Regions from separate parts of the Actinoallomurus acaciae genome, predicted to be linked through region 1. Evidence: riboswitches for the same ligand, from Rfam matches in the RefSeq annotation. Region 1 holds a riboswitch; each other region holds the start of a gene.

The links. Region 1 has a riboswitch for fluoride ahead of ACFFNX_RS06900 (hypothetical protein). Riboswitches for the same ligand answer to the same signal wherever they lie in the genome.
Region 2: another riboswitch for fluoride. It lies ahead of ACFFNX_RS04930 (acetate uptake transporter); the one in region 1 lies ahead of ACFFNX_RS06900 (hypothetical protein).
Region 3: another riboswitch for fluoride. It lies ahead of ACFFNX_RS04960 (hypothetical protein); the one in region 1 lies ahead of ACFFNX_RS06900 (hypothetical protein).

Annotation. Positions count from the first base shown of each region.
Region 1 covers NZ_JBHLZP010000032.1:3-8,182, reverse strand. Annotated here, with positions in the region: gene ACFFNX_RS06930 (dynamin family protein) at 1-1,368, opposite strand, end outside; gene ACFFNX_RS06925 (DUF2180 family protein) at 1,412-1,660, opposite strand; gene ACFFNX_RS06920 (hypothetical protein) at 2,042-3,019, shown strand; gene ACFFNX_RS06915 (hypothetical protein) at 2,931-3,278, opposite strand; gene ACFFNX_RS06910 (hypothetical protein) at 3,393-4,700, opposite strand; fluoride riboswitch at 4,729-4,792, opposite strand; gene ACFFNX_RS06905 (inorganic diphosphatase) at 4,890-5,387, opposite strand; gene ACFFNX_RS06900 (hypothetical protein) at 5,467-5,901, opposite strand; fluoride riboswitch at 5,925-5,984, opposite strand; fluoride riboswitch at 6,063-6,127, shown strand; gene ACFFNX_RS06895 (NUDIX domain-containing protein) at 6,147-6,644, shown strand; gene ACFFNX_RS06890 (MFS transporter) at 6,841-8,055, shown strand.
Region 2 covers NZ_JBHLZP010000020.1:10,934-22,879, forward strand. Annotated here, with positions in the region: gene ACFFNX_RS04870 (DEAD/DEAH box helicase) at 1-83, shown strand, start outside; gene ACFFNX_RS04875 (hypothetical protein) at 253-570, shown strand; gene ACFFNX_RS04880 (hypothetical protein) at 530-1,060, opposite strand; gene ACFFNX_RS04885 (hypothetical protein) at 1,237-1,662, opposite strand; gene ACFFNX_RS04890 (SDR family oxidoreductase) at 1,659-2,429, opposite strand; gene ACFFNX_RS04895 (RNA polymerase sigma-70 factor) at 2,474-3,391, opposite strand; gene ACFFNX_RS04900 (PP2C family protein-serine/threonine phosphatase) at 3,634-4,425, shown strand; gene ACFFNX_RS04905 (DUF4129 domain-containing protein) at 4,638-5,498, shown strand; gene ACFFNX_RS04910 (hypothetical protein) at 5,495-5,974, shown strand; gene ACFFNX_RS04915 (AAA family ATPase) at 5,971-6,945, shown strand; gene ACFFNX_RS04920 (DUF58 domain-containing protein) at 6,942-8,252, shown strand; gene ACFFNX_RS04925 (hypothetical protein) at 8,249-8,680, shown strand; fluoride riboswitch at 8,728-8,793, shown strand; gene ACFFNX_RS04930 (acetate uptake transporter) at 9,146-9,787, shown strand; gene ACFFNX_RS04935 (MutS-related protein) at 9,818-11,311, opposite strand; gene ACFFNX_RS04940 (MutS-related protein) at 11,308-11,946, opposite strand, start outside.
Region 3 covers NZ_JBHLZP010000020.1:23,313-33,944, reverse strand. Annotated here, with positions in the region: partial or broken gene ACFFNX_RS05000 (proton-conducting transporter transmembrane domain-containing protein) at 1-998, opposite strand, end outside; gene ACFFNX_RS04995 (NfeD family protein) at 1,228-2,559, shown strand; gene ACFFNX_RS04990 (slipin family protein) at 2,556-3,353, shown strand; gene ACFFNX_RS04985 (universal stress protein) at 3,478-4,317, shown strand; gene ACFFNX_RS04980 (CHASE3 domain-containing protein) at 4,489-5,862, shown strand; gene ACFFNX_RS04975 (universal stress protein) at 5,971-6,393, opposite strand; gene ACFFNX_RS04970 (PP2C family protein-serine/threonine phosphatase) at 6,514-7,338, opposite strand; gene ACFFNX_RS04965 (NUDIX domain-containing protein) at 7,426-7,977, opposite strand; fluoride riboswitch at 7,994-8,058, opposite strand; fluoride riboswitch at 8,130-8,189, shown strand; gene ACFFNX_RS04960 (hypothetical protein) at 8,214-8,696, shown strand; gene ACFFNX_RS04955 (SixA phosphatase family protein) at 8,698-9,213, shown strand; gene ACFFNX_RS04950 (hypothetical protein) at 9,218-9,613, opposite strand; gene ACFFNX_RS04945 (histidine phosphatase family protein) at 9,669-9,896, opposite strand; fluoride riboswitch at 10,026-10,089, shown strand; gene ACFFNX_RS04940 (MutS-related protein) at 10,145-10,632, shown strand, end outside.

The DNA of each region.
Region 1 (8,180 bases):
GCCCGCCAGCAGTTCGGTCTGCCCCGCGTTGTCGGTGAAGACGTAGAAGAAGCGGGGATCTTCGATCAGCCGTCCCTCCTCCGCGGGCACCGCGAGGTCGAGATCGAGGAGTTCGGCCGCGTCATCGCGGACCACGGCGAGCTCACGGTCCAGCATGGCGACGAGCCGGGCGTCCAGGTCGGACAGGCCCTCCTCCAGGCTCCGCCGCCGCTGGTCCCGCCACGTCTCCACGGCGGTGCGGGTCAGGTCGACGACGTGGTCGCGTCCCTCGCGCTCGACCTCATCGGGTTTGGACAGCTCGCCGACGGCGGTGGCGATCCGGTTCGTTATCCGCGACGTCAGCCCGCGCGCCGCCTTGTCGGCCTGATCGTTCAGTGCGGCCAGCAGCCGCCGGCTCTCCGCCTCGACCAGGTCGACCGCGTCCCGCCGCCGCGCGGCGACGACGTCCAGCCGTTCCCGGAACGTCTCCAGCCGACGTGCCGCCTCGCCGCCGCGCATGTCGAGAACACGCCGTTGCAGACTGACCTCGTCGGTCAGCCGATCGATGAGGCGCTGCGCCTGCCGGGCCACCGACTCCTCCAGGTCGCCGGCGCGACCACCGGAGAGGTAGTCCGTGAAGTCCCTCGCGAAGGCCGCGAACCCGGGATCGCCGGTGCCGGCTCGTGCGCAGACCGGCCGGACGGCGATGTCCCGCCCGACGGCCCGGCTCGTGTGCTCGGCCGCGAAGGCGAGTGCCTCCTCCCGCTCCGCGCCGCTCAGCCGATCCGCCTTGTTCAACAGGATGAAGGTCGTCACCGAGCTCTCGGCGACGCGCTCCAGCAGCGCGCGCTCGGCGGCCGACAGCGGCGGGTCGGCGGTCAGCACGAACACCGCGGCGTCCATCGTCTCCAGGACGCGTTCGGCCTCCGCGGTGTTGTGCTCGTAGACCGACCCGGTGCCGGGCGTGTCGACGATCTCCACGCCGTGGTTCAGCAGACCGGCGTCGAGGTCGACCGTCACGCTCGCGAGCCTCAGGCGGTTACCGGGGTTGCCGCGCTCGGTGACCAGGTCCGCGAGCTCGTCCAGACCGCGCTCTTCCGTACGCCCGTCGGCGTACCGGGCGATGACCCGCTCCCGCCTTCCGTGGCGCACCACCGTGGCCATGGCGGTCACCGGCGTCACCCCGGTCGGCAGCACGGCGCGGCCCACCAGCGCGTTGACGACCGTACTCTTGCCCCGCTTGGCCTCGCCCGCGACGAGCACGCGGATCCGGTCCGCGGCCAGCCGTTCACGCAGACCGTCGATGCGCTCGCGATCGCCCGGATCCGCCAGCTCGGCGAGTCCGTCGAGAACGCCGAACAGGACCGCTCGGCGATCCATCGCGTCCATCACGGTCTCCTTTCGCCGGCGATGGGCGGCCGTCCTGCCGCCGCTACCACGTGGCCTCGCGGTGCTCGGCGTTCCCGTTCCGGTGCGCGGCGTCACAGGACAGGCAGCGGACGCGCCGCGCAGGCGGGCTGACCGGCACGGTCATCAGCGCCATACCGCCGAGCACCTTCTGGGTGAGGGTGTGCTCCCGGACCTTCGCGTGGTCACCGCACACGGCGGCCCCGCAGCCCGTGCACACCGCGACCGCGGCGACCTGGAGACGGAACTCGGTCGCACAGTCCAGACAGTTCACGGTCATACCTCCCTGGATTCCTGGGACACCGGCAGCCGAACGGGAGTCAGACGTGGTCTCTGCATGAAAAAACGGCCTCCTACCCGATCAGGTAGGGACCGTTGGCGGTATGACCGCGGTTCGTCGGCGAGCCCCTCCGCCGCAATTGATCATAGTTTAACCTGCCATGTCGCCTCCGGCCCAGTGCTCGCCCCGGCGAGCCACCGGACGCGGCGGATGGCGGAGACCCGTGGCCGCAGGACGGCTTACGGCCACGGGCTGGATTCACAGACGATCACTGCTTACCCTGATGTCACGGCGGAGGGGCCCGCCGCCAACCGCGGAAAGACCCGCCAACGGTCCCTGAGACCAGCACGCGACGCTTTCCGCGGAGGGCCCGTCATGCAACCCTGCCAGTGCGCCGCCGAACTCGACGCCGCCGACACACCCCTGCCGACCCGGCTCCGGCACCTGTACGTCTGCGCCGGACTGTCGACGTACCAGATCGGCGAGATCGTCGGCATCGACCGGCAACGTGTCACGCGGATGCTTCGTCACGCCGGCGTGGCGGTACGGCCGCGCGGAGCCGTCCGCGAGCGCCCGCGACGCCGCGCACCCGACCCGCCGGATCTGCCCGCCATGCTGGAGAAGCTGTACGTACGCGGGCGCCTGACGAGCCGGCAGATCGCCCGGCTCGTCGGTGTGCCCGAGCGCCGCATCCGTGAGCGGCTGCGGCAGCTGGGGATACCGACGCGAACACGGGGGCGCTGCAACCGGGAGGACCGCACCGTCCTGGACGGCGAGCGCCTGACGCACCTGTACGTCTTCGACGAGATGTCCGCCGACCAGGTCGCTCGTGCCTTCGGCGTCTCCCGCAGCGTCGTCCTGCGCAACGCGCACGAGCTGGGCCTTCCGATCCGGGTCGCCGGTCCGCCGCGGGACGGGACGGCGGGCCGGCAGATCGAGCTGATCCACGCCCTCTACGACGACTCCCTGGTACGCCGCGCGCTGGAGCGCCACGGCATCCCCCAGGTGCCGGCCGGGGGCCCGATCTGGCAGCGGTTCCCCGCTCCCGTCCCGCTGAGTGAGGAACTGCTGCGCGATCTGTACGTCGTCTGCGGAGTCGGGTCACAGCACATCGAACTGCTGACCGGCCAGCCGTCGGAGACCGTACGGCGCATCATGTCCGACCGCGGCATCGCGTTGCGACCGCCGGGGGGCCGGTCGCCGTTCATGCGCCGATGGCTCGCCGCCGAAGCCGGCGCCGCCCGCCCCGCCGCCGATACCGCGCTCAGCGTTCCAGAAGCGTCTCGAGGCGCCCGCTCGGCAGTTGCAGTGCCGCGAGCACCGCGGACAGGTCGTCGCGCTCGGCCCCGGTGATCGCCTCACCGCGGGCGTGCAGGCCGGTGAGGAGGTCATCGAGGGATTCTTCCCAGCGCCCCTCGGCGGCAGCGTTGTTGATCCTCTCCAGCGCGTGCCGCGGCAGCCGGTCGGCGAACCGGCCCGGCAGCGCGCGCATCGCCGCGGCGATCCTTCGCTGCTCCTCACGCGTCCTGGCGGCATCCGGCGCGGGACCGCCGCGGCTCGTGGAGCCGCTGGTGATCCCCAAGAACGCCAGTGCCTCGTTCACCACACTCACTTCATCTCCCGGAAGGTCGCGGTCAGGCCGAGCGGGTCGGCCGCCTGTCGTGGGCCCGGAGGCCGCGGTTCGTTCAGGTCCGGCGCGTGAGGCACCCGGCGTTCCCGTCGGCCGTCATCGCCACAGGTCGTCCTCGCTCAGGCCGAGGTAGGCCCGGCCGTCGACGATGGTGGGGACCCGGCGCCAGCTCGTGGCCTCCCGGCCGACGGGCTCGTGGCGAAGCGCCCATGCCTGTTTGAGCGTGTCCTCGTTCAGTTCCCACGCGCTCTGGCGGAGCCGGGTCAGCAGCCGCCGCCCGAACCGCTCGGCACCGCGGGCACCGGTGAGCCGCTCGCCGTGCCGCAGGCACAGGCCATGGCCGCCCTCCAACGCCGCCTGTACGTGCCGGTCGTCGGCGCAGGCCCGGATGAGGGCGAGACAGCGGTCGGCGGCCGAGGCGGCGGACCGGCACACACGGCAGGTACGGTCACCGTCCAGGTTCGCGACCGCGCGCCGGTACCGGTCGGTGACGTCGTCGTGCGCTGGACGGCGCCTCCGGCGTTGGCCGGACAGCGGTCGCGCGGACGCCGCGACCTCTTCCACCTGTGCCTGGACGGCCGCGCGGCGGGCACGCGCCGCGCGGGACTCCTCACCCGCGCGCTGGACGAGGTCGTGCAGATGGCGCGGGCAAAGCCGAAGGTCGCGCTCGCCGGGTTCGTCCTCGGCGACCAGCCAGGTCAGGTAGGTGTTCTCCGCTCGGCCGATCTGCCGGCAGCAGGGGCACGAACCGGCGTTCAGATCGTCGGCGAGCCGTTGTGCGGGCGGCCGATCTGCCGGTTCATGATGGTCGGCGACCAGCGGGTACAACCGGGACCGGGGTACGGCATCGGGGTCGATGCCCGCGACGGTGGTGACGGCGTCCTGGTCCAGCTCCGCCCGTACGACGTCGGCGGCGACCGCGGCCTGGGCCGGGCTCAGCCTGGACAGCAGGGATCGCAGGTGCGGGTGGCACAGGCCATGCCGCTCTTTCAGCACTTCACCGACGTGAGGGTCCGCCAGCATGGCGATGAGCGTGTCGGCGGCGGCCCGCGAGCGGGCGTCCGCGCCGGCGCACAGCGGGCACGGCGACAGGGCGGGCGCCCTGCCCGTGGCGATGAGCCGCTCGACGCGATCGATGGCGGCGCGCAGGACGAACTCCCACGGCCGGCGAAGGACGGCGGGCTTGTCGAGCGCGACCAGCCGTCGGGTGTGAGCCGGGCAGAAGCCCGACGAGCTCCCGAGCGCGGTCAACGTCCCCGGATCGCTGTGATGCTCGATCTCGAACCAGCGCAGCCAGGTCTCGGCCGCGTCATCGCGCTCCCGGCACAGGGCACAGCCGTCCGCGCCCAGCAGGCGCCCGGCATCGATGGTGCTCTCGTTCCCAGAACCGCGTCGCTGGATCACCGACCGAACCATGGCTGCCGCCTCCGTACTCGAAGCAGGAGCCATCAGCGGCCTGTGCCGCGGTTTCGGTGAGCCCCATCACCGGTCGGATGGTTATCTGCCCAACCGCGGACGCGGCATGCACGGTCCGATGGAAGTGATCAGCAGTCCACGGCGTTCGCGGAGACCGCGTCTCCTGCCGGCCGCGGGTCACCGTCGCGATCCCCCGGCGTCGCGAGCCCGATCGAAGGCCGCGTTGATCTCCCGGTCGGCGGCGTCCCGTCCTTGCCAGCCACGTGTGTCGGAATCCTTGCCGGGCTCCAGTTCCTTGTAGATGTCGAAGAAATGACCGATCTCCGCGCACACGAAGGCCGGAACGTCGCCCAGGTCCCGCACGCCGGCGTACCGCGGGTCGTGCGCGGGGACGGTGAGGATCTTGGCGTCGGGTCCGTGTTCGTCGTGCATCCAGAACACCCCGACCGGACGCGCGGCGACGCTGCATCCGGGGAAGGTGGGTTCTTCCAGCAGCACCATGGCATCCAGTGGGTCGCCGTCTTCAGCGAGGGTCCCGGGGACGTAGCCGTAGTCGGTCGGATACTGCGTGGCCGTGAAGAGCATGCGGTCCAGGCGGATCCGGCCGAGCCGGTGATCCATCTCGTACTTGTTCCGCGAGCCTTTCGGGATCTCGATGACGACCTCGAGTTCCATGACGCCTCCTTGTCCGGTCCGGGCGACGAACCTCGCCGCTGCGGGCCGAGGCGGCGTCGCAGGCACGGGGCCGTTCACCTCAACCTTGCCGCACGTCGTCTCGCGCGGCCTCTTCGGCCGGCGACACGCAGTCGAGGATCTCATCACGCAGATCGCGCAGCCGCTCACCCGGCAGCCCCAGGACAAGGGAGGAACCATGGTGGGTGTCGGCCCATCGCCGCATTCGGCAGCCGCTGAGGGCCGCCTCGTGGAGGACGAACTGATGGCACAGCAGGACGGTGTCCAGTTCGCCGCGGAATCGAAGCAGCGGACCCATCAGCGGCAGCGCTGCCAGCTCGCCCCGCAGACGGTAGTAGCGGGCGAGCAGCCGCCCGCACTCGCGTGCCGAGGCGCCCGGATCCGGTCCGAGGCAGCCGGCGATGGCGCGCTCGGCGGCCGTCTGCAGGCGAACCCCGCGATGGGCGATCGCCAGCAGATCCGCCTGCGGGTGGCCGCCCGTACCCGGCGTATCCATGACCGCTCCTCCTTCGACAACGTCTTCGAGGAGAGGCCATCAGCGGAACCGCGATTTCGGCGAGCCTCATCGCCCACCGCTCCGTGAATCACCGGGCGGTATCACCACTCTACGTCTTCGGCCGCATGTCACTCTGGCACCTCGCCCAGGTCGCCGAATACACTGATCGCGGCGATGAGGCTCGCCATAACCGCGCCGGACGGACGCTGATGGCCTCTACCTCTTTTTCAGGGTGGAGGCCTGTCATGCACGACCAGAACGGTTTCGGCGCCGACTCCGACGTCACGCTGGTACGCCTGCGGTGCTCGGTGATCGTCTTCCGCGATGAGAGCGTCCTGCTGCTCCATCGCACCCGAAACGGTGGCGACTGGGTGCTGCCCGGAGGATGCCCTCGCCGCGGTGAGGGCATGGCCGCCTGCGCCCGTCGTGAGGTCCTCGAAGAGACCGGGCTGCGCGCCGAGGTCAACCGGGTCGCCTTCGCGCTGGAGACCATCGCCCCCGAGGGCGCCGAACGCACCCTCGAGATCGTCTTCTGGGCCGCCGAGGCGTCGACCTCGACGGTGGTGACCGAGACCGAACCCGGCCTGAAACCCGCCTTCGTCCCGCTGGACGCGCTTCCCGACCTCGACCTGCGGCCGCCGATCGCCGGCCACCTGCGGGGGCTACGAGCACGCCTCCCCTCGACCGCACCGTACCTGGGCAATCTGTGGCGGCCCCGCAACGAACCCGCCCCGCACATGTAGCGCTCCTTCCGGGCTCCCACACCCGGGCCAGAGGCCCGCGGACCTGCCGCCGACGACCGCGGACACGCCGCCAACGGTCCCGATCCGAATCGGGGTAGGAGGCCGCCATGCACCCGAACGCTCCCCGCCGTCATGGTCGCGGACGCGGCCGACGGCCGCGGCGGGCCATACCGGCCGTGGCGGGCGCGGTGGACCGGTGACGGGCGGACGAGCGCCGGACACGCACCGGACGAAGGCGCCGGGGGCGTCCGCCGCCCTGAAGTTCGTGCTCATGGTCGGCGTCATGAGCTTCTTCGCCGACTTCGCCTACGAAGGCTCCCGCAGCATCATCGGGCAGTACCTGAAACTGCTGGGTGCGGGGGCATTCGCGATCAGCGCCGTCACGGGGTTCGGCGAGCTCGCCGGCTACGGCCTCCGCCTGATCTCCGGCCGCCTCGCCGATCGGACCCAGCGCTATTGGCCGGTGACCATCAGTGGCTACGTGCTGCAGATGTCGGTGGTGCCGCTGCTGGCACTCGCCGGGAGCTGGCAGGTGGCCGCCCTGCTGATCGTTCTCGAACGGGTCGGAAAGGCGACCCGGAATCCGCCACGCGACGCGATGCTCTCGCACGCGGCCAAGGACCTGGGCTACGGCTGGGCGTTCGGCGTGCACGAGGCCCTCGACCAGTTCGGCGCGATGTTCGGCCCCCTGGCGGTCGCGCTGGTGCTGACCCTCGGCCGGCACGACTACACGATCGCGTTCGCCGCGCTGGCGATCCCGGCCGCGATCACGCTGTCGCTGGTCGTCGCGGCCCGCCTGTTCTATCCCCGGCCGCAGGATCTGGAGGCGGGCCCCGCTCAGGTCGGCACCGGTGGCCTGCCGCGCGTCTTCTGGATCTATCTGGCCGCCGGCGCGCTCGTGGCCGCCGGGTTCGCCGACTTCCCCCTGATCGCCTACCACTTCCAGCGGGCGGGGACGGTGTCGGCCGGCCTCACGCCGCTGTTCTACGCGGTGGCCATGGCCGTCAGCGGGGTCGGCTCGCTGATCCTCGGGCGCCGGTACGACCGTGTCGGGATCGGCATCCTGCTCCCGTTGACGATCGTCACCGCGTCATTCGCACCGCTGGTGTTCCTCGGAGGCTTCTGGGCCGCCCTCGCCGGTGTCTCGCTGTGGGGTCTGGGAATGGGCGTGCACGAGTCGATCATCCCGGCGGCCGTCGCCCCGATGGTCTCCTCGAACCGGCGGGCCTCGGCGTACGGGCTGTTCACCGGCGTGTACGGGACGGCGTGGTTCGTCGGCAGCCTCGTGATCGGAGCGCTGTTCACCCTCTCGCTGTGGGCGGCGGTGGCGTTCTGCGTCGCCACCGAGCTCGCCGCGATCCCGCTGATCCTGACCGTACGGGCCGGTGCTCGCTCGCGGAGGCTCAGGTGATGTGGAGCTGCACGCCGACGGCGGCGACGATCACACCGCCCGCGGCCAGCCCGGCGGCCCAGCGCACGCGGTTCCCGCCCACCACCGCGCCCAGGACGGCCGCCAGCAGCGCCAGCGCGCCGAAC
Region 2 (11,946 bases), on a different contig from region 1:
ACAGCCGCCCCGCGCCGGGCCGTCGCCGCGCGAAGAACCGCCGCTCCCCGCGCGTCGCGGTGACCCACTCCGCCGGCTCCTGAAGTCGTTCACGGGGCAGGCAGCCGAAGAACTTCGCGCCGGCCCCGTGCCTCGTCTCGCCCCGGTCAATCCCAAGGCGGGCGTCGGCGGGATCCCTGTACCCGCCGCGGCCGCGGCCTCGTCGGCCGTGGGTGAGGGCATCGTCGTGGCCCGCTGTACGGCCGCCCGGCTGTGACGCGCGAGCGGGGCGTCCGCCGCGGCAAGAAGCTCCGCGCGACCGTACGTGACGACGGTCACGTACGGGCCACCGACCTGCTGCAACGGGACTTCACGGCGGCTCGCCCCGACCAGCGGTGGGTCGCCGACTTCACCCACGTCGCCACCTGGTCCGGGGTGGTCTACGTCGTGGGCGTGTTCTCTGGGCGATCGTCGGCTGGTCCGCCACCACCGAACGGTCCGAACCTGTGCCGGACGCCCCCGATCCTGGCCGTCATGCGTAGCCACGCGATCAGCGAGGTGGCCGGTCGGCGGAGAATACGGCGTGCCTGACCGGTAGGCCCAGGTTCTCGGCGACCGCGGCGACATAGGCCGTGGCAGTGGCGCGGTCTACGCACTCCAGATCGAAGGAGTCGGTGGTGGTGACGACGAGCTCGGTCGTGCCGTCTGAAAAGGACAATGCGACGGCAGCCAGGTAGTCGCCTTGAGCGGTCCATGTTCGCATCGTTCGGACGGGCAGTGGAAAGGGCGAGATCGTGGAGTCCTCCAGCGTGCCGAATTCGAGCCATTCCTCGGCGCCGCGGTCGTCCATGGACAGGTCGGGCTCGGCGGGCCAGCGGAGGGCCGAGCGCGGCGATGGGCCACTGATGGTGAAACCTTCCTGGGCGTAGAAAAGGAGGAAACAGCCCTCGGGGGTCTCCAGCACCAGTGTGCCCCGCAGCGGTATGGCACCGTCCGCGGAAACGGCGACCAGACGCCACAGGGCGGTGATGGTGATGCCCGCCAGATTCGTTCTGGGGAGGATGGGCTGATGTTGCTCCATGGTTCTCCTCCTGCTCTGCGTCGCCGCGACTGATGCTTTTGCTCGTCGGTGGCCAGTGGTCGTGATCGCTTCCGACCGTGATCTCCCCTGATGGCGTTCGTGATCATCTTCGTGCTGGTGCTGCTGCTCGCCCTCTGTGCTCACGTGGACTCTGCATGGGGACGCGATGCTGATGGTCAAGAAGGAACGGTTCCTCGTCTACGAGGGCTACGCCTGCGGCCGTGTGACACTGCGAGCACCAGCAGTGCGGCCGCCAGGGCGATCGCGAGCACGAGCGCCGTGATCAGCATCGCGCCGGTCGATGACGCCAGGTGGTCGAGCATCGTCAGGTGCACCACGAAGTGCGGAACCGCCCACGTCAGGTACATGGCGAGTGCGACGACCGTCAGCATCTGTCGCGGGTAAACGGTTGCGGCGCCGAGCACCACCGCGCTGGCGAGAGTCATGGCGCCGTAGTCGCGCATCAGATGCTCGTTGTAGGCCATGCCCATGCCGACGACTTCGAGCGAGAAGAAGCTCACCGGGAAGAACAACGCCCAGGTGCCGACGACGGCTTGGCTCGCGGCGAGAAATCCGACTCCGGCACGCGGCCACCGGCTCATCGGCCGCTCCGCTCGCGCGCGATCCCGGCGACGAACTCGTCGAACGTGATCCGTCCGACCGCGCGCTCCCGAGTGAGGTGGTTGCCCGCACGGTAGTCCCGTATCGCCCTGCCCGGCAGGGGAACCGACCACACCGCGCGGCGGCGGCCGATCGCCCGGAGGTAGGTGCGGGCCAGTTCGGCCGCGTCACGCACCTGCGGTCCGCCGAGCTCGGGCACCCGTCCCGCGGCCGGTGCCGCGGCGATGCCGACGAGCCGATCGGTGACCTCGGTGACGTCGATCGGCTGGAAGCTCACTTTCGACGGCATCATGGTCACCGGCAGCCTGCGCTGGGCATCGCATATCGCGGTGATCAGGTCGTGGAACTGCGTCGTGCGCAGGATCGTCCACGGCAGCCCGGACTCCTCGATCAGCCGCTCGCAGGCCAGCTTCGCGCGATAGTAGCCGAGTGCGACGTCCTCGATTCCGACGATCGACACGTACACCAGGTGTGGTCTCCCCGGCGCCGCCGCTTCGAGCAGGTTGCGCGTCGCGGCCACGTCACCGCGCCCGTTGGTCGTGGCCAGATGGATGATCGCCTGTGCGCCGGTGACCGCCTCGGCGAGTCCGCTTCCGGTGCGCAGATCACCGACCGCCCACTCCCAGGCGGCCGGCTCGCGCCTCCTGCGCGTCAGCACGCGCACCCCGTGGCCGGCGTCGGCCAGCCGCGGTACGAGAGTGCGGCCGAGCCGCCCGGTACCGCCGGTGACCAGAACCGTTGTCGTCATTCACTGCTCCGTTCCGTCATGGCTCGAGACGTCGTCTTCCGCTACTAGGAACCGGATACCTCCGGTGAACGTGACAACCGCGCCGCCTGGTCCCCGAGAAAGCGGAGCTTGTCCGGGTTGGCCACTATCCGGACGGCGGTGACCCGCTCGCCCACGATCTCCAGGACGAGTACGCCGACCAGCGCCGTACCGAGCCGGCCGAGTACTGCGGGTGCGCCGTTGACCTCCTGGATGGACGCCGTCACACTCTCGACGCTTCGGCTCACCGTCGCGGCCAGATACCGCGCGACCCGCACCGCGCCCTTCAAGGGCCGCCGCGCCACGCCTGGCAGACCGCCACCGTCGGCGACCGAGCTGACGTCCTCGGCGAGCATCCGCTCGAGGCCGGCGAGATCACCGTTCTGGGCGGCGACGAGAAACCGCTCCACCAGTGCGCGGTGGTCGGGCCGATCGGCCACGGACCGCGGCAGCCCGGCGTCGGCCAACCGCTTCTTCGCACGGCGATGCAGCTGCCGGCAGTTCGACTCTGACAGCTCGACCAACTCGGCCACCTCACGGTGGCTGTAGCCGAACGCCTCGCGCAGCACGAACACCGCCCGTTCGCTCGGGGTGAGCCGCTCGGCGAGCACGAGGAACGCATACGACACCGTGTCACGTTGCTCGACCGTCTCCAACGGCCCCAACGCGCCGTCCGGCGTCAGCACCGGCTCGGGCAACCACGTCCCGACATATCGCTCTCGGCGACTGCGTGCGGAGTCGAGCCGGTTCAGGCAGAGGTTCGTCACGACCTTGGCCAACCACGCCGACGGCACCTCGACGGAGCCGGGTTCGGTGTGGTGCCACCGCAGGAACGCTTCTTGAACGATGTCCTCGGCCTCGGCGGCCGAACCGAGCATCCGATACGCCAGGCCGAGCAGTCGCGCCCGGTGCCGCTCGAATATCTCGACCGCCTCTGCCGACATACGGCAAGCATGACAGGGTACGGCGGCCGATCACGCGTCGGCTTGATCCACCAACGCGACGGTGCGCGCCGAACGCGGGCTCGCCGGAGATCACCAGTGGTTCTTCGCAGCAGACGCGTGTGAGCCGCTCGCCGTCGAGGGCGAAGTCGCAGTAACCTTGAGGTGAAGGACGGCGGAGGGACTCGCCGCCGACCGCGGACACGCCGCCAACGGTCCCTACCTCATCCAGGTAGGAGGCCGTCATGTACCCCATCGCTCCTCATGCCACGTCCGCCGACGCGCTTACATTCGACTACGCCGCGGCCTCCGATACCGGGCAGATCCGCACGATCAATGAGGATTCCGGGTACGCCAGCCCGCGGCTGCTGGCCGTCGCCGACGGAATGGGCGGACGCGCGGCCGGTGAGATCGCCAGCTCCACCGTGATCTCGAGTCTCGCCTCGGCCGACACCGACGTACCGGTGTCTGCGCTCACCCGGGTACTCGGTGAAGGCGTCAGCCGGGCGAACGAGGCGATCGCCCGGCGTGTCGCAGCCGATCCCGCACTGACCGGGATGGGTACCACGCTGACCGCGATGCTGCGGTCCGGCTCCCATCTGGCGCTCGCTCACATCGGCGACTGCCGTGCCTACCTGCTTCATGACTGCTGCCTTGAGCAACTCACCGAGGACCACACCTTCGAACGCCTGCTCTCCACCGAGTTCGGCCACCCTGCCAGACATGGCAAGCGCTTGATCCGTGTCCTGGACGGGGAGATCGACCAGATCCCCGACTTGAGCCTGCATCTCGCTCTGCCGGGCAACCGTTACCTGCTGTGCTCCGACGGATTGACCGGACCTGTGGCGCCCGAGATGTTGCTCGCGGTGCTGGCGACCTCACCCGACCCTCGCCACGCCGTCGCCCGGCTCATGGAGCAGGCCAACCGGTACGGCGGCCCCGGCAACATCACCGTCATCGTCGCCGACGCGATCGAGGACGACGGCGTCCCGCCGGTATCGCCCCTGCCGACGCTCGTCGGTAGCGCGGGCCGGTGAAGAGCTGCGAAGAGCCGTGTTCCGGCAGAAGCGGGCGCAGCAGTGCCGTGTTCACCGGCTCGTCGACTTCTCAGGTGGGCGAGATCACGCGCCGGCCGCAAGAGGCGATGGGGCACAATGGACGGGTTACAGAGGTGATGGGGCTCACCTGCGAACTGCGGCACGACCGCTGACGGTCCCTGACGCGAGGTCAGGGAGGTGCCGTGCCATCGATGCGTGCCATCGACGCCCGTACCGGGGCGGTCGCGCTGTTGCTCGGGGTAGGGGTCGTCGGCCTTCGTGCCTGGCGGGGCCTTCATCGGTTGCCGTCCACGGCCGCACACCCGCCGTCGGTCTCGGTTCTGGTGGTCGTCGCGGCGCTTGAGGTCGGCGCGGCCATCGCGGTCATCGCGGGTATCGCCATGATCTGGCGGCGTCCGCAGCGCAGGCCGGTCGGGTGGCGGATCGTGGTCGAGCCGCCACACGGTCGCCTCGCTCGGCTGGTGGGGCTGGTGCTCGCGCTGGCCGTACTCGCGATTCCCCTCGGACTCCTGGCCGCGGCGCCGTACGGCGCATCGTTCCACGACCATCTGGGGTGGTCGCATGGCCCGGCGTCGTCCCGCGCGCCGTCTCCGCCGGGCCGGGGCGCATCGACGAGTCCCGCACTGCTGCCGGTGGTGGCCGCGTCTCTGGCGATGGTCGCCGCGGTCGTTCTCCTGATCCTCTCGCGGCGGCCCGCCGCGGCAGGGGCCGTCGTGTCGCCTCGGCGACGGCATCCGCTGGTCCCGGCCGTTGTCGCGGCAGAGCAGGCGCTGGACAGGGCAGACGTTCCACGGGCGGCGGTGATCGCCTGTTATACGGCGATGGAGCGCGTGCTCGCCCGATCCGGTGCCGCGCCCGCCGACGCCGACACCCCGGCCGACGTCCTGGACCGGGCGGCCTCCGCCGGATTGGTACGCTCCGAGGCCGCCGCGACGTTGACCCACCTGTTCCGGGAGGCCCGCTACAGCCCCCACCCGATCGGCGAGGAGCATCGACGCGCGGCCCGGGCCGCTCTGTCGCGGCTGCGGCGCGATCTGGACGCCGCGTCATGAGGGCTCTGCTCGCCCTTGGGGCGGTCTGCTGCCTGGCCACCGCGTGGATGCTCGCGAATCGAGAGGGACTGATCGTCGCCTGTGCGGGGCTGACCGCGTTGAGCCTGCTCATCCTGCGGGCCGTCGTGCCGGGAGGTCCGCCCGCTGTGTCACCGCCACGTCGCCGACCGGCCCGGGACCTCGCCCGTGCCTTCCCGGGCTACCGTCGAATCCACAGCGCGCTCGGGTGGGCCGACGTCTCGGCGCGGCACTACGACCTGTCCACGCGTCCGCTGCTTCAGCGTCTGCTGACAGCCAGGCTCGCCGACCGATACGGCCTGGATCCGGCACGATCTCCCGAGCGCGCCCGGGAACTGCTCGGCGAGGAACTCTGGCCGCTGCTCGACCCGAGCCGGCCCGCGTCTTCTGACAGTGACGCGCCCGGCGTCGACATGGTCACCTTGGCCCGCATCGCCGACCGGCTGGAGACGCTGTGACCGCGCCCACGGACGTGATGGACCCGGCTGAGACGGCCCGGCACTGTGAGGAGATCCTTGACCAGATCGATCGCGCCGTCGTCGCCCAACGCGATGCGGCCGGTCTCGTCCTGCTGGCCATCCTGGCATCCGGCCACGTGCTCATCGAGGATCTCCCCGGGCTCGGCAAAACCCTGATGGCCAAGTCGTTCGCCACCGTCCTCGGGCTGGACTTCACCCGTGTCCAGTTCACGCCGGACATGCTGCCCGCCGACCTGACCGGCGCGCCGGTCTACGACCCGCGGACCGGAGGCGTCGTCTTCCGGCCCGGCCCGGTCTTCACCCAGTTCCTGCTCGCCGACGAGATCAACCGGACACCGCCGAAGACTCAGGCGGCGCTGCTGGAGGCGATGGCCGAGCAGCAGATCAGCATCGACGGGGTGACCCGGCCGCTCCCACACCCGTTCATCGTGCTCGCCACGGACAACCCGATCGAGTACGAAGGCACCTACCCGCTCCCCGAAGCCCAGCTCGACCGGTTCACGATACGGGTCCGGCTCGGCCACCTGCCGCCCCGCGATGAGGCCGCCATGGTCGAACGTCGGCTCCGCGACGGCGCGGTTCCTCCCATACTGTCCCAGATCGTCGACGCCGAACAGGTGGTGGCGATGCGCGCCGGCATCGAGCGAGTCCACGTGGACCCGGACGTGATCCGCTACGTCGTCGACCTCGTCGCCGCGACCCGGGCCCATCCGCACGTGACGGTCGGCGCCAGCGCACGCGGCACCCTGGCCACCGTTCAGCTCGCCCGCGGCCACGCCATGCTCGACCACCGCGACTACGTCCTCCCCGAAGACGTCAAGGCGATCGCCGTCCCCGCGCTGGCCCACCGGCTCGTGCTGCGTCCCGAGATGTGGGTACGGCAGGTCACCGGTAAGGACGTCATCACCGAGATCCTCGACCGCGCTCCCGTACCGAGAACCTCCCCATGAGCATGCGCGGGAGCCCGCCCCGGAGAGCGGAGACGAACGGCCATCGCGATCGGCACGCCCTCGCCTGGCGGCCCTCACCGCACGCACGTCGCCTCGCCACCATGGCGTTGCTCGCGCTGCTGGCCGCGATCGCCTTCCGGAACGCCACAGCGCTGCTGCTCGCCGCGCCGCTGCTGTGTGCGCTGGCCGCCGGGCACACCCTCATGCGCCCGGGCGAGATCCAGGTGCACATCACGGTCACGGCACGCCGCTGCTTCGAGGACGAGGACGTCGACCTGACCGTCGTCGCCGTCTCCCCCGGCGACCTCGATGTGATCACACTCGGGCTACGACCGTCCGACGTCATCACGATCGGCTCACCGGCACCACGGCAAGGACGAGACTCCCCCGGCCGGGCTGAGACGCGGTGGAGGTTGCGGCCCACGCGATGGGGACGGCATCCCATCGGGCGGGTACGGATCGAGTGCCGGCATGGCCACCGGATGTGGCAGGCCCGGCTGGACCTGCCCGCCGGCGAACTCGTCGTCTTTCCCCGCGGTCCCCGAGTCCGGCCGGCGCTCCTGCCGCCCGACCTGCCCCGCTGGATCGGCGAACACGTCAGCCGCGCCGAGGGAGCGGGCGTCGAGTTCGCCGGCATCCGCCCGTACCTGGCCGGCGACCGGCTACGGGACATCAACTGGAAGGCCAGCGGCCACCGGGGGCGCCTTCACGTCACGACCCGTGCCGCCGAACGACAGGCCGACATCGTCGTGGTCATCGACGCCCGGACCGAGATCGGGCCGCCGGGAGCCGGCACCCTGGACGCGTCCGTACGCGGGGCGACCGCGGTCGCCTCCGCCTACCTGCGCCGCGGCGACCGTGTCGGCGTCGTCGGCCTGGGCGGTCAGGTCCGCTGGCTCGCCCCGGGCAGCGCAGAGCGTCAGTTCTACCGCATCGCCGAGTGCGTCCTGGACCTGCGCCGCCTGCACAGCCAGTTGCCTCCCGACCCCGACCGTGTGCCTCGTGTCGCGCTTCCGCCCCAAGCGCTCGTCATCGTGTTCTCCCCGCTCCTGGACGAGGGCGTCATCGATGCGATCCTCGGCCTGCGGCGACGAGGCAACCCGGTGCTGGTCATCGACGTCCTCGACCGGGAGCCACCGGCCCGGCCCCGCTCAAGGCTCGACATGCTCGCGCTACGGCTGTGGCGAATCGACCGAACCGTCCTGCGACGCGACCTCGCCGAGGTCGGCATCACCACCATCCGCGAACCCCTCGACGCGGCGTTCAGCCCCCGCCGGCGTCTTGCGGTCCCCCGGAGGCGTCGATGAAGGCCCTCACCGTGGTGATCGGCCTGGCGATGCTGGGTGCCGCCGCGGTCCTCGCCTCCGGATGGGCCCGCCCAGCGGTCATGGTGGGCGTGCCGGCGGTGTTGCTGACCCTGCCCGAACGCACCCGATCCCCAGCCGCGGTCACGGCGGCGGCGATGGCGACGCTCGCGACCGCGACAGGCGGGGGCGGCGTCTCGGCGGTCTTGGGCGAAGGGCTGTTGATCTTCAGCTATCTGCTGTCCGTGGAGACGGTCGGCGAGTCGCGGCCGTTCCGGTTCGTCCTGCCCGCGCTCGCCACCGGTTCGGCCGGCAGTGGAACCGTCGCGCTCGCGCTACTCCTGCCGACCGTGCCGAGCACAGGCCTGGTCCTCATGGGCCTGACCGCGATCGCGGTCGCCTACGCACTCGCCGTACCGCCCCGCCGGTAACGGCCCCGCCACAAAGGGTATGGCGCCTCACTCCGATACGAGTTACCGTACTCGGTGGCGATGAGGCTCGCCATCAACCGCGTCGTCGTGGCGCTGATGGCCTCTAGGAGTTTATGGAGGCCGCCTTGCGCGCTTACGACGTCGTCGAAGTAAGTCAATTGCGCGGGCCGCTAGAAGCATCCAAACCGTGCCCGGCCCTTCTGCGGGGAATGCGCCGCTGCTGGGGACTGTGCCCTGGGCCAAGAATTGCCTTCCCACGCGCTTCAGGTACTGACCGCACCTGCAACTTGTCAACGCCTGCGTGCGCTTCTCCGCGATGGCCGAGCGAAGCCACGGCATCTGGGCGCGACAACACTCGGCTCGGCTCGTCTCGCCGAGTCGGCCGACATTGCATGAATACCCGATTGCAGTGACGACGGGGGTTAATAAGGGGAGTCCGCACGCAACCGAAGAAGGAGAGATGGCATGGCCACCACGAACGGCCCTTCGGCAGGACAATCCAACGATGAACCGACACTGAACCCTCGCCCTGGGATGGCCGATCCCGGCGCATGGGCGGTCACCGCGTTCGCGACGACCTCGTTCATGCTCGGCATGTACAACGCCGGGCTGCTCGATGCCAAAGGAGCTTCGATCGTCCTTCCGGTCGCGTTCTTCTTCGGCGGGCTTATTCAGATACTGGTCGCCGTACTCGAAATTACCCGCGGCAATCTCTTCGGCGCGGTCGTCTTCGGCTCATATGGCCCGTTCTGGGTCATCTACGGGGCGATCCAGACCCTGTTCTCTCATGACATTCCAGCGGCCAACCTGGATTCGGCGCTGAGTCTTTTCCTGGCGATGTTCGCGGTACTGTCCTTCTTCTTCCTCATCGCATCACTCCGCACCGACGCGGTGCTGGTCGCCATCATCGCGCTGATCTTCATCGGGCTCGTACTTTTGGCGATCGGTATCGGCGGTGGCTACACGGGAGCGACAAAGGCCGGTGGCTGGGTGACGCTGGTCTTCGCGGTCCTGGCCTGGTACCACGCTGCGGCCGACATCATCGCCAGCACGTTCGGCAGGACGGTGCTCCCCGTCATGCCCCTCAAGCCGAAGCCGGGGTCGTAGACCCCGGCGGCGAGCGGCCGTCGACGCGCGTCAGGATCGCGGTGGGGCGCCGAAGACCTGTTGGTAGAGGTCTGCACCGAAGCTGGTGGGCAGTGGTTGACCGACCTGGAGGCGGAACGTGCGGGTTCCGTCGGCTTCGCGCCCGGCACGGAGGAACAGCGCGTCGTCGGTGTGCTCGCGGTGGAGGCCGTCGGCGAGGTCGTACAGGTGGGTGACGATGAGGACCTTGATGTCGCAGTCCAAGAGCGCGTGGACGACCTGGCGGGCGATCTGGGAGCCTTCGCGTTCGTTGGTGGCGGCGAAGGACTCGTTGAACAGCACGATGCTGCCAGGGCCGGCCTGGTCGGCGATGGCGCTGATGCGGGCGAGTTCCTCGTCCAGCTTCCCGCTTTCCATCTCGGCGTCTTCTTCGCGGCGGTAGTGAGTGAACAGACGATGGCTTACGTCGGCGGTGAAGGAGGTGGCCGAGACGAACATGCCGGCCTGCATCATCAACTGGGCCAGGCCAGCGCTGCGCAGGAAAGTCGACTTGCCGCCCTCGTTCGCCCCAGTGATCACTATCAGCGGCACTCCGTCGGCGTCGACGTCGTTGCCCGCGACCCGCTCGTCGCGGCGCAGGCTCAGGCAGGTGTCGTACAGGCCGCGGCAGGTCAGGACCGGGCGGCCCGCGGGCAGCGGTGCCGGAAAGCACAGCGGCTCGCCCTTGCCGCTCAGCCGGGCCTGTAGGTTGAGGCAGCCGACGTAGAAGGCCAGTTCGCGGCAGAGCATGGTGAAGAAGCTGAGGATGTGGTCCGAGGACCGGGCCAGCGCGTCCGCGGCGAGGTTGATGCCCCGCGCCCGTATCTCGGCCAGTGCCCGCCCGCCGGCCTCGTCGCGGTCGGGTATGCGATAGGTGAACGAGGGGTTGCGGTCGCCGGTCAGGCGAACCCGCCAGCCGGGCTTGGGGTGTGGGCGGCGCAGGATGTAACCGGTGTTCTTGCAGCCGGTGCCGAGTTCGATGCTGACCAGGACGCCGTTCTTGAACTTCAGGCGGCGCAGGTGGTCCTCGATGGTGGCGAAGTAGGCGTCGTCGAGTTCGGCCCGTAGCATCCGGAAGAACCGGGTCAGCCCCGGTGAGTGGACGTCGGCGGCGTGGTCGTCGGCGATCGTGCGCAGCTTGCGCAACTGCCCGAGGAACAGGTCCATCGCCTGGACCGAGCGGTACATGATCGAGTCCGGGCTACGCAGGAAGCCGGGCCAGATACGGCGTTCACCGGCGATGGTCTCGGCGGCGAGGTTGTAGATCTCGATCAGTACGTCGCGGTGGTCGAGCCAGTCGCGCAGGATCTGCTGCCGGTAGATGATGGTGCCGGGCTCGCCGAGAGAGTTCAGCAGGGCGTGTCCGGCCACGTCACGGACGAGGGCGTCGTCGCCGGCCATGGCGTCCAGCAGCGTGTCCAGGCCGAGGTCCCGGACCAGGTCCGGGTCTTCGAGTCCCGTCTTCCAGTCGACGTCGCGGTCGGGATGGAGCAGGAACGCCTTCACGACGCGAGCCTCCCCTCGGCGCGTGCGTTGATCCGTTCTATGAGGCGGTCGTAGGTGATGCCGTACTTGTCGGCGATGGCCATGGCGTACGAGAGCCCGTCCGCAGGTCTGCGGACGATGCGGTAGGTGCGTAGAGCCGGGTTGCCGGGCACGGCCGCGGCGACCATGCTCACCGTCGAGGGCCCGAGCGCGGCGAACTCGTCGACGAAGGTGACGCACACGCACAGCAGATCCAGCGCGATGATCTTTTCCAGTACCCGTGTGCCGAGCGTGACGGCATCGTGGAGCGTGGTGGAGGTGAAGACCTCGTTCATGATGACGATGCTCGCGTCGGTGGCCCGCTCGAGGATGTCGTGGACACGGACCAGGTCGTCGTGCAGTTTGCCGGACAGGTCGGCGAGGTTCTCGCCCCGTTCGAAATGGGTGAACAGCTGGTCGCACAGGGACAGGCGGGCCTGGCGGCCCGGGACCGGGCAGCCGAGCGCGGCGAGATGGTGCAGTTGGCCGAAGGTGCGGGCGAACGTGGTCTTGCCGCCCTGGTTGGGCCCGGTCACCACGATGACGCGTTCCGGGCCGTCGAGGTGGAAGTCGTTGGTGATCACCTGGGTGCGTTCCTTGACGAGCTTGCCGGCCAG
Region 3 (10,632 bases), on a different contig from region 1:
TGCAGCACGGCGGCCGCGAGCGCCGCCGTCGTGCCCACCCCGATCGCGGCGACCAGCAGGCCGAGCTGGCTGACGGTGGAATGGGCCAGCAGCGCCTTCAGATCGTGCTCGCGCAACGCCGTCGCCGCGCCGAGCACGGCCGTGAGCAGGCCGACGCCGGTGAGCGTGAGCGACCACCCGGGGCGTCCCGCGTACAGCGTGGAGAAACGGAGCAGCAGGTAGATACCGGCCTTGACCATCGTGGCCGCGTGCAGGTAGGCGCTCACCGGAGTGATCGCCACCATGGCCCCGGGCAGCCAGAAATGGAACGGTATCTGCGCCGACTTGGTGAACGCCGCGACGATGATCAGCGCCGCCACGACCGGCGCGACGGGCGATCCCAGCACGCGCCCCGGCGCGGCCAGGATCGCGGTCAGGTCAGTGGTCCCCGTGACGGTCGCGAGCAGCACGATCGCGACCAGGAACGCCAGTCCTCCCGCCCCGGTGACCAGCAGGGCCCGCACCGCCGCCCGTACCGACCTGGCGCCGGGCGCACCGATCAGGAAGAAGGAGATGATGCTGGTCAGCTCCCAGAACACGAACATCAGCACCAGGTCCCCGGACAGCACCAGGCCGAGCATCGCGCCGCCGAACAGGGTGAGCAGGAAGTAGACCAGGCCGTGGGGGCCGCCCGCGGGCAGATAACGCGGGCAGTACGCCATGATCAACGCGCCGACGCCGAGGACGAGAAGGCAGAACAGGGCCGTCAGCCCGTCCAGCCGCAGGGTGAAGGACACGCCGAGGTCGGGTATCCAGGGCCAGGACGCGGTGACGGCTCCGCCAGCCAGCGCCGTCGGCGCCGTCCAGCCGAGGACGACGGCCACTCCGACGAAACCGGCGGACAGCGCGTAGCCGGCGTTACGCCCGAGGAAGCGCTCCAGGATCGGGGCGAGTACGGCGAGGACGCCCATCGAGGCCAGCGCGGCGACGAGGATCACCGAATGCCCGCCCGCCGTCATCGGGACGACGCGCCGCCCGCCGGCGCTCGGCGGCCGGGGCGCCGCGGCGGCGTGGCCTTGTTCGTCTCCGGATTGCCGATGACCGACTCCTTCGGCGGCGCCCGATGCTCGAGATGATCGTGACACAGTGTATCCGATCATCTACGGTAAGTGATCTGTGTGTGCTTGTCATCGCCCTTCCCGCGACGAACAGTGGAGATACGAGCCGTGGTTCGGGGAGGGGGACCCGATGGCTGCGCGCTGGACACTCCTGCCGCAGGTCTGGCTGCCGGTCGTGGTGTGGCTGGTGGCCGTGGCCTGGAGCGCGCTCCTTCCGGCCGCGGCGGGCGCGCGGCCGGACACGATCTTGACGACCCGGGTCGAGGGGGCGATCACCCCTGTCGTCGCGGATCACCTCAAGGACGGTGTGCGGCGGGCGGAACGCGAGAACCATCGGGCGTTCCTGGTCGAGCTGGATACCCCCGGCGGGCTGCTCACCTCGACCCGAGAGATCGTCACCTCCTTTCTGCGCGCCCGTGTGCCGGTCGTCGTCTACGTGGCGCCCACCGGTTCCCGGGCGGCCTCGGCCGGGACGTTCATCACCTTCGCCGCCAACGTGGCCGCGATGGCGCCGGGCACCACCATCGGCGCCGCGACGCCGGTGGCGATCCAGAACGGGAAGCAGGCCGAAGGCAAGATCGTGGAGGACTCCGTCGCCCACATCCGCAGCATCGCCGCGCAGCGGGGCCGCAACGTCGCCTTCGCCGAGGACACCGTGCGCAGGGGCCGCGCCGCCACCGCCGAGGAGGCCCTGCGGCTCCACGCGATCGACCTGATCGCGCCGGACCGCGGCGCGCTGTTGCGCGAGCTCGACGGCCGGCGGGTGACCGTCGGCGGGGGCCAGGTGGTCATCCTGCACACGGCCGGGGCCCGGCTGGTCGAGCACGACATGGGACTCATGCGGAGGTTCCTCCAGATACTCGCCGACCCGAACCTGGCCTACCTGTTCCTGTCGATCGGCACGCTCGCCGTCATCTACGAGCTCGCCAGCCCCGGAATGGGCCTCGGCGGCGTCATCGGCGCGGCGCTGCTGGTCCTCGGCCTGTTCTCGCTCAGCGTGCTGCCGGTCAACGTCGCGGGTCTGGCCCTGCTCGGGCTCGCCGCCGCGCTGTTCGTCGCGGAGATCTTCACACCCGGGATCGGCGTGTTCGCCGCCGGTGGTGCGATCGCGCTGCTGCTGTCGGGTGTGTTCCTGTTCGAAGGCTCGATCAGAGTGAGCCCGGCGGTGCTCTGGCCGACGGTGATCGTCGTCGGCGGCGGGGCGCTGCTGGCCGGCCGGCTCGCGTGGCGGGCTCGCCGGTCCACACCGGCGACCGGGCGGGAGTTCCTCATCGGCGCCGAAGGCGTGGTCCGCCACGCCGCCGGCCACAGCGGCCAGGTGTTCGTCGAGGGGGCCTGGTGGAACGCACGCGCCCCGCACCACGACCTCAGCGAAGGCCGGCGCGTACGGGTCGTGTCCGTCGAGGACCTCACCCTGATCGTCGAACCGGCCGAGGAGGAACTACCGAAGGAGAGACCATGAACGATTCTCTGACTGGAATCGTGATCGCCGTCGTCGTCGTCCTGCTGGTCCTCATGACGGCCGTGCGGATCGTCAAGGAGTACGAACGCGGGGTGATCTTCCGCCTGGGGCGGATCATCGGCGCCAAGGGGCCGGGGCTGTTCTTCATCATCCCGATCGTCGACCGCATGGTCCGGGTCTCGCTGCGCACCGTGACCATGGCCATTCCACCGCAGGACGTGATCACGAAGGACAACGTCACCGTACGGGTCAACGCGGTGGCCTACTTCAACGTCGTCGACCCGAACCGGTCCGTCGTCGCCGTGGAGAACCACATCACGGCGACGTCGGAGATCGCCCAGACCACACTGCGGTCCATTCTCGGCCAGGTCGACCTCGACGAACTGCTGGTCAAACGGGACGAGATCAACCAGCGACTCCAACGGATCATCGACGACGTCACCAGCCCGTGGGGGGTGAAGGTCACGCTCGTGGAGGTCAAGCATGTCGAGCTGCCGGAGACGATGCGGCGGGCGATGGCCCGGCAGGCCGAGGCCGAACGCGACCGGCGTGCCAAGGTCATCCATGCCCACGGCGAGTTCGAGGCCGCCGAGACTCTGGGGCGCGCCGCGGTCGTCCTGGAGGAACACCCGGCGGCCATGCAGCTACGCGTGCTGTCCACGATGGCGGAGGTGGCCTCCGAGCGGAACTCGACTCTGATCTTCCCGATGCCGCTGGACCTCTTCCGCCTGGTCGACACGCTGCGTCCGTACCTGGCGGGTGGCGGCGACCGGGAACCCGCGCCGCCCGGGTGAGGCCCGCGGGCGCGTCGCATCGCCCGCGGGGCACTGCCGGTGAGCGGCGCCTCCGGGGGACCTTCGCCCCTGCCGCGGGCGCTCTCGTTCGCGAAGCATGTGGGGGAGGCGGAAGGAGATCGCGATGCCCGGGGTCGAGATGCTCGTCGGCTACGACGGCTCGGACGAGAGCAGGTACGCGCTCCGCTGGGCGGCCCGCGAGGCGTCGCTGCGCGGAATGCCGCTCACGGCCTGCCACGTATGGCATTGGCCGGTGGCCGCGATGCCCCCTTCCCCGGAGATCCTGGAGACGTTCCGTCTCATGAGCGAGTACACGGCCGAGCGCGGCGCGAGCATCGCGCGAGGCATGGCGCCCGGCCTCACCGCCAGGGCGAACGCGGTGCGCGGCCCGGTCGCCGAAACCCTGCTGGGGCTCTCGCGCCAGGCGGGGATGCTCGTGGTCGGGCACCGCGGTAATGAGGGCTTCGACGGCCTGCTCGTCGGCTCGGTGGCGGCACAGCTGGCGGCACACGCGCACTGCCCGCTCGTCGTGGTCCGCGAGACGTCCATGGTCGAGGACGGCCCGGTCACCGTCGGCGTGGACGGCTCGGCGGCCAGCGGCGCGGCGCTGGCGTTCGCCCTTGAGGAGGCGGCGCTGCGCGGTGTCGGCGTGCATGCCGTCTGCGGCTCGCTCGACCTCGGGGGCGCCGAAGCCGCCGCCGTTCCCGACCTGGAGGAGCTGAACAGACGGGCGTCCGCCCGGTTCGAGGAGACGGTGGCCGCCCGGCGCGCGGCGTACCCCCAGGTGCCGGTGCGGACCTCTTTCGTCACGGCACCGCCTCGCCGAGCGCTCATGGCGGAGGCGGAGGCCGCGACACTGCTCGTCGTCGGGCGCCGTGGGCTCGGCGACATGCGCGGACCACTGGGATCGGTGAGCCAGTACATGACCCACTACGCACCCTGCCCGGTCGCGATCGTGTGCTGAGCGTCGTACGGTACGGGGCCTCGATCCCGGGAGCCGCACACTTTCGTGCACGTAGAGTGATATATATAAGGATTTTCCATTATGACCGGCAGGCGCGCCGGTCAGGGGATCACGATGAGGGTAAGGGGCCTGAGGCGCAGGTTGCGCATACGGGGAGGGCTCACCCCCCGTGTGGCGCTGGCGAGTGCCCTGCTGGCGTTGCTCATCGGCGGTGTCTTCGGCTTCCTCGCCGGGGCGATCACCGTCATGCGCGATACGGCGATGATCGCCAGGAACTCCGAGAGGGTGCTCGCGGCCGCTCATGATCTGGAGAGGCTCGTCATCGACCTGGAGACGGGCCAGCGCGGATTCCTGATCACCCGGGACGAGGCGTACCTCGAGCCCTGGACGGCGGCGCGGGCCGGCTTCGACACGCACGCCGCGCAGCTGGACAGCCTCGCGGCCGAGCGCCACCCCGAACAGGCCGAACGCGCGGCGAAGATCGTCCGAGACAGCCGGTCCTACCTCCGGGAGTACTCCGAACCGGCGGTGCAGGCCACCAGGCAGGGCGCGATCACCGAGATGAGCGGGACGGCGTCGACGGGGGAGGGGAAACGGCGTGTCGATGGGATCCGCGAGCAGTTCGACCACTTCATCCGGTTCGAACACGGTCTCGCGGCCGAACGTGATGCCCGTTCGGACCAGGCCGCCAGCCGGGCCGTCCTGGTGGCCCTGGGCGGCATCGCGACCTCGATCGTATTGATCACGGGGTTCAGCGGTTACCTGACGCGTTGCGTCGTCCGGCCGGTTCGCCGTACGTCGCTCATGGCGGTCAAGGTCGCAGACGGAGACTTCAGCGTACGGATGCCCGAGACCGGTAACGCCGAGATCGGCGACCTCCAGCACTCCTTCAACACCATGGCCGTCTCCTTGGAGCGCAACCGCGGCGAACTGATGGCCTCACGGGCCCGGATCGTGACCTCCGGCGACGCCGTCCGCCGCCGCATCGAACGCGACCTGCACGACGGAACCCAGCAGCGCCTGGTGTCCCTCGGCCTCAAGCTGCGCATGGCCGAGAGCGACGTGCCGCCCGACCAGGGGCACCTCAGGGAACAGCTGTCCCGGCTGGCGACCGAGGTGACCGAGGTCGTGGAAGAGCTGCGGGAGATATCGCGGGGCATCCATCCGCCGATCCTGTCCAAGCGCGGTCTGAGACCGGCCCTCGCCACGCTCGCCCGGCGTTCCCCCATCCCGGTCGAGCTCCAGCTGCGGATCGACGGCAAGCTGCCCGAACCCACCGAGGTGGCCGCGTACTACGTCGTGTCCGAGGCGCTGACGAACGCCGCCAAGCACGCACAGGCCTCCTGCGTATGGGTCGAGGTCGCCGAGGTCGACGGTGAGATACGGCTGACGGTACGCGACGACGGCGTCGGCGGAGCCGACCCGGCTCGCGGATCCGGGCTCATCGGCCTTCGCGACCGTGTCGAGGCCCTCGGCGGCACCATCCGTTTCACCAGCCCGGCGAGCGGCGGCACCACACTCAGCGCACGAATCCCGGCCGGCTGACCACCCCCTGCGCCCGAGGGACACGACGGCGCGTACGTGAGACGGCGCGGCGCTGTTCCGGTCGTAGCCTTTCTCGGCTCCCATCAGTGTTGAACAGGCTCGACGCGGTCAGACCTCGGCGTCCGTGTCGTCCTCACAGACGATCACGCGGCACGGTGGGGAGCACAGCACAGCCGACACGGTCGCACCGGCGAGCGGAGCGCCGTTCCGAGATTCTCGGCCGGCGCCGACCACGAGCAGATCCGCCCGTTCGGCCAGGCGGCTGAGCTGCGTGCCGGTGTCACCGCGAGCGATCCGCAGACGGGTGGTCACGCGTTGCGCGCGGGGCACGAGCCGCTGCACCTCGCCGCGCAGCCGCAGCCACGCGGTCAGAGTCCGCCACAGGCCGTCTTCGCGGGGAATGACGCGGACGACCTCGAGCCGGGCATGGCGCTCGCGTGCTTCGGCACCGGCCCGCCGCAGCGCCACGGTGGAGTTGAGAGACCCGTCGAATCCGACGACCACATTCCGGGGGCCCATGATGACCTGCATGATCAACCTCCTCGTCGCTTCCAGGGTGATCGATGTGCCGGTGATGGCATGAGGGCCGAGCGGGCCCGTGCCGTAGGACCTTGACACGTCTTCCGGTCCGCGATTCACGCACTGTCGGCATCACTCCGTCCTTCCTCGGCAGATGGTCGTCCGCGCCGCACCGACGAGGGTCGGCGCGGACGGCAGGGGCGGCCGGGCGGTGTCGTCGCCGCCGATGGCATCGGCGACGACGACGGTGATGTTGTCGGGTCCGCCGGCCTGGTCGGCCTGCTCGATGAGCCGGGCGACGGCGTGACCGGGACTCTCCGCGGTCGCCAGCAGCGCGTACACCGTGGCGGGAGCGACCGGGCCGGTGAGGCCGTCGGAGCACAGCAGGTAGCGGTCGCCCGGCATGGCCTGATGCAGGCTCAGGTCCGGGCGCCGGTCGATGTTCCCGTCGAGGACGCGTGTCAGGCGGTTGCCGTGCCGGACGGGGCGGCCGAGCTCGGCGGCAAGGAGCGCCTCAAGGGTGTGGTCTTCGGTAAGGGGTTCGAGATGGCCGTCGCGGAGCCGGTAGGCGCGGCAGTCTCCGATGTGGGCGAGCGCCATGCGGGCGCCGGACCACAGCATCGCGGTGAGCGTCGTGCCCATGCCGGTCAGCGCCACGTCCTCGGCGATGCGCCGGGCGATCGCCTCGTTCGCTCTGCGTACGGCTTCGCCCAGCGTACGGGTGAGCGCGGTGACCGGAACCTCGGTGTCGGCGGCGATGAGATTGGAGATCGCGGTCGAGCTGGCGATCTCGCCACCGACATGTCCGCCCATCCCGTCGGCCACGGCCAGCAGTCGCGCGCCGGCGTACCCGGAGTCCTCGTTGTTCGGGCGGACGCGACCCACCACGGAGCCCACGGCGTGCTCGAGTCTGATCGTTTCGGGCCGTTGCGCGGAGTCAGGGATCTTTGGACGCATGGGGGCCTCCCACCCGGATCGGGTAGGGACCGTTGGCGGCGTGTCCGCGGTCGACGGCGGGCCCCTCCGCCGTGCTGCCATCGCAGCCTACTGCGATGTTCGTCCCGATCGATATGGCGAATACGTTCCGACCGGCACGGCCGGAAGCCTCCTGGTCGCCGCTGTTCGACGATGGCGCCGTCGCGGGGGCCGCCACAGGTTGCCCAGGTACGCCGCGGTCAAGGGCAGGCGTGTCCGCAGGCCGCGCAGATGACCGGCGATCGGTGGCCGCAGGTTCAGCTCGGGCAGGGCGTCGAGGCGGACGAAGCCGGGCTCGAGTCCCGCTTCGGTCGCCTCGACCGCCGCTGCCGCGGGCACGTCGGCGGCCAACAGGACGATCTCAATGGTGCGGTCGGCGCCGTCGGGGTCGATCGCCTCCAGCGCGAAGGCGACGCGGTCGATCTCTGCGCGAATCCCCGTCTCTTCCAGCACCTCGCGCCGGGCGCAGGCGGCCAGCCCCTCGCCGGGTCGGGGACATCCTCCGGGGAGGACCCAGTCGCCACCGTCTCGGGCGCGGTGGAGCAGCAGGACCTCGTCGCCCCGGAAGACGATCGCAGAGCAGCGCAACCTGACGAGCGTGGCATCGTGATCTGCGCGCATAACGGCCTCCACAGGTTTGGGAGTAGAGGCCATCAGCGTCATATTCGCGCGGTCAGGGCGAGCCTCATCGCCTGTCTTCAGTTTATTCGCCGCTGTCGCCTGAGCGCCAGGACGGAGCAACAAATGGGCGTAAACTGGTGTATGTCGCTCGTGGAGCGATGGGCGATGAGGCTCGCCGAAAACGCGATCTCGCTGATGGCCTCTCCTGGACGGCTGTGCCGGAGGAGGGGACGGTCATGGGCATCCGAGTCGCGGAGGACCGCGACCGCGTACGTCGTCGCGTGGAGCCACAGCGCTACGGCGATCTGGTCATCGACCTGCTGGCGATCGCGCATGAGGGAGTCCGGCTGCAGTCGGCGGCCGAACGGGCCATCGCGGGTTGCGGTGGCCCGGAGACCGACGCTTCCGCGCGTGAGTGCGGGCGTCTTCTCGCCCGCTACTACCGGCTGCGCGGCGAACTGGCCTCACTACCGCTCTCCGGTCCGCTACTGCGGTTCCGCGGGGAGATGGACACGTTGCTGCTGTGCCATCAGTTCTTCCTGCACGAGGCGGCCATCGGCTGCCACAGGGAACCGGCCGACCTGCGTTCTGGTCTGGGGCTGCAGGCCGAGTGGCTGCGAAATCTGCGGGACGAGATCCTCGGGTACGTCCCGCAGGCGGAGGACCCCGTCGGCACCGCCATGCCGGCGGATCATCGGACCTGCGGCCCGCGAGGCTGAGGTGGTCGCCGATTCCGTCCGGACGCTGGCCATCCTCCGCCACGCCAAGTCCGCCTGGCCGGACGTCGCCGATCACCAGCGCCCCCTGGCCGACCGCGGCCGACGGGACGCGCCGCGGGCGGGGGTCTGGCTCCGCGACAACGGGGCGATACCGGATCACGTCCTGTGCTCCACGGCACGCCGGGCGCGGGAGACGTGGCGGCTGACGGCCGGCGCCTTGCAGCCCGCACCCCTGGTCACCTATGACGACCGGCTCTACGACGCGGACGTCGAACGCGTGATGGATGCCATCGCAGAGGTGCCCGACCGGGTCACCAGGTTGCTGCTCGTCGGCCATGCGCCGATGGTGCAGGCGCTGACGCTGTATCTGGCCGGTGATGCGGTCGGTGACGCATTGGCCCGGGCGCAGACCAGGTTCCCCACCTGCGCGATCGCGATGCTCGCCGTTCCGGACGGCTGGGCGTCGCTGCGCCCGCGCTCAGGGGTGCTGCTCGATTTCGTCGTGCCGCGCGGCTGAGCCCTCATTCGCCGGCGAGCCGACGCGCGTCTTGCAGGAGTTCGCGGAGGCGTCGTCCCGGTTCGCCCAGGCCTTCGGCCGCAGCGCGCGGGTCGGTGCGGCGGTGGTACGGCGGCGGTGGCAGGGCCATGTTCGCGGCCCCGTCGACCAGGAGGAGATGATGGTCGACGCACTGCTGCGCGGGGACGGCGAGCCCCGATACGGCCGGATCACTACGGAGCGGCTCGAGTTCCTCGCCGAGCCGGGCGTAGACGGAGGTGACCCGCTGGGCGTCCGAGAGCATGGAGCGAGGGACGTCACCGGGCGCGGAGCAGGCCCGTACGATCCGATCGGCCTCAGGCTGAAGGTCCACGGCACGCTTCAGAATCGCGACGAGGCGCGCCGCATGGTCGGAGGCCATGGCAGGACGGTGGGTTCTCTTCATGGGCCCTCCAGGATGTATGTTCCGTCGGCCATCACGTACCGGAGCCGCCACGACCCCACACATCCGGCCCGGCCTCTCGCCATTCGACCCAGTCCGGATCGTCCAGCCGCACTTCTTCCGGGTCGAGTCCCTCGTCCCAGATCAGCCACAGCAGGTCGACGCGATCCAGGGCGTAGCCGGCCGTCCGCCCCTCGACGGTCACGAGCCGTCCGCGTGGGCCCGGCGGGTGGACCACGACCACGGCAGACCCTTCCCCCATATCCACCAGTGTCAGCTGCGATCTCCGCGGTGCACAAGTGGCAGCACGGCTCCCTGCCGCGCCACCCCGTGATCTCGCTCGCAGTCGAGGCTCATGACTTGGCGGGGCCACACGATCGGGCGCATCATGAGAGTGCCCGGCGATGAGGCTCGCCGTTGACCGCACATCCCGTGCCGATGGCCTCTACACGTGGTCGGTCGCTGACGCGTCCGTCCACGGCCCGTATCGAGCCGGGAGGTGCAGTCGCCGTGTCTTTCCCCAGTGTCCTGTTCATCCGACCTGACGATCAGTCCGCGGCGGGACGGGCACCCGAGCCGGACTACTTCCCCGACCTCAACCTCGACCAGGTCGTCGCCTCGATCACCGCCGGGCGCGAGGAGTACGACCTGGCGCCGTTCTTCCACGCGCGGCTGAGCAGCGTGGAGGCGGTCGAGTACCGGCACGAGGTGTTCGGCGACCTGGAGGATGCGGCGCTGTCGGCGGGAATCGACGAGTTCGCCGCACAGATGCGGGACATGCGCCGCCGGCTCGGCCAGGCCGGCAAACTACGGCACCGGCACCAGCGGGCGAGCTGGTTCCTGGACGCGGCCGAGATCTACAGCGATGCCGTTGCCGTGCTGGCACGCACGCTGGAAGAGAGGCGCCTCGTCTCGCGCGGCCTGCGGTCGATCCGCGACCACGCGGTCGGCTACGCCCGGTCCGGGGAGTTCGAGACGCTGCGTGCCGACATCCGACG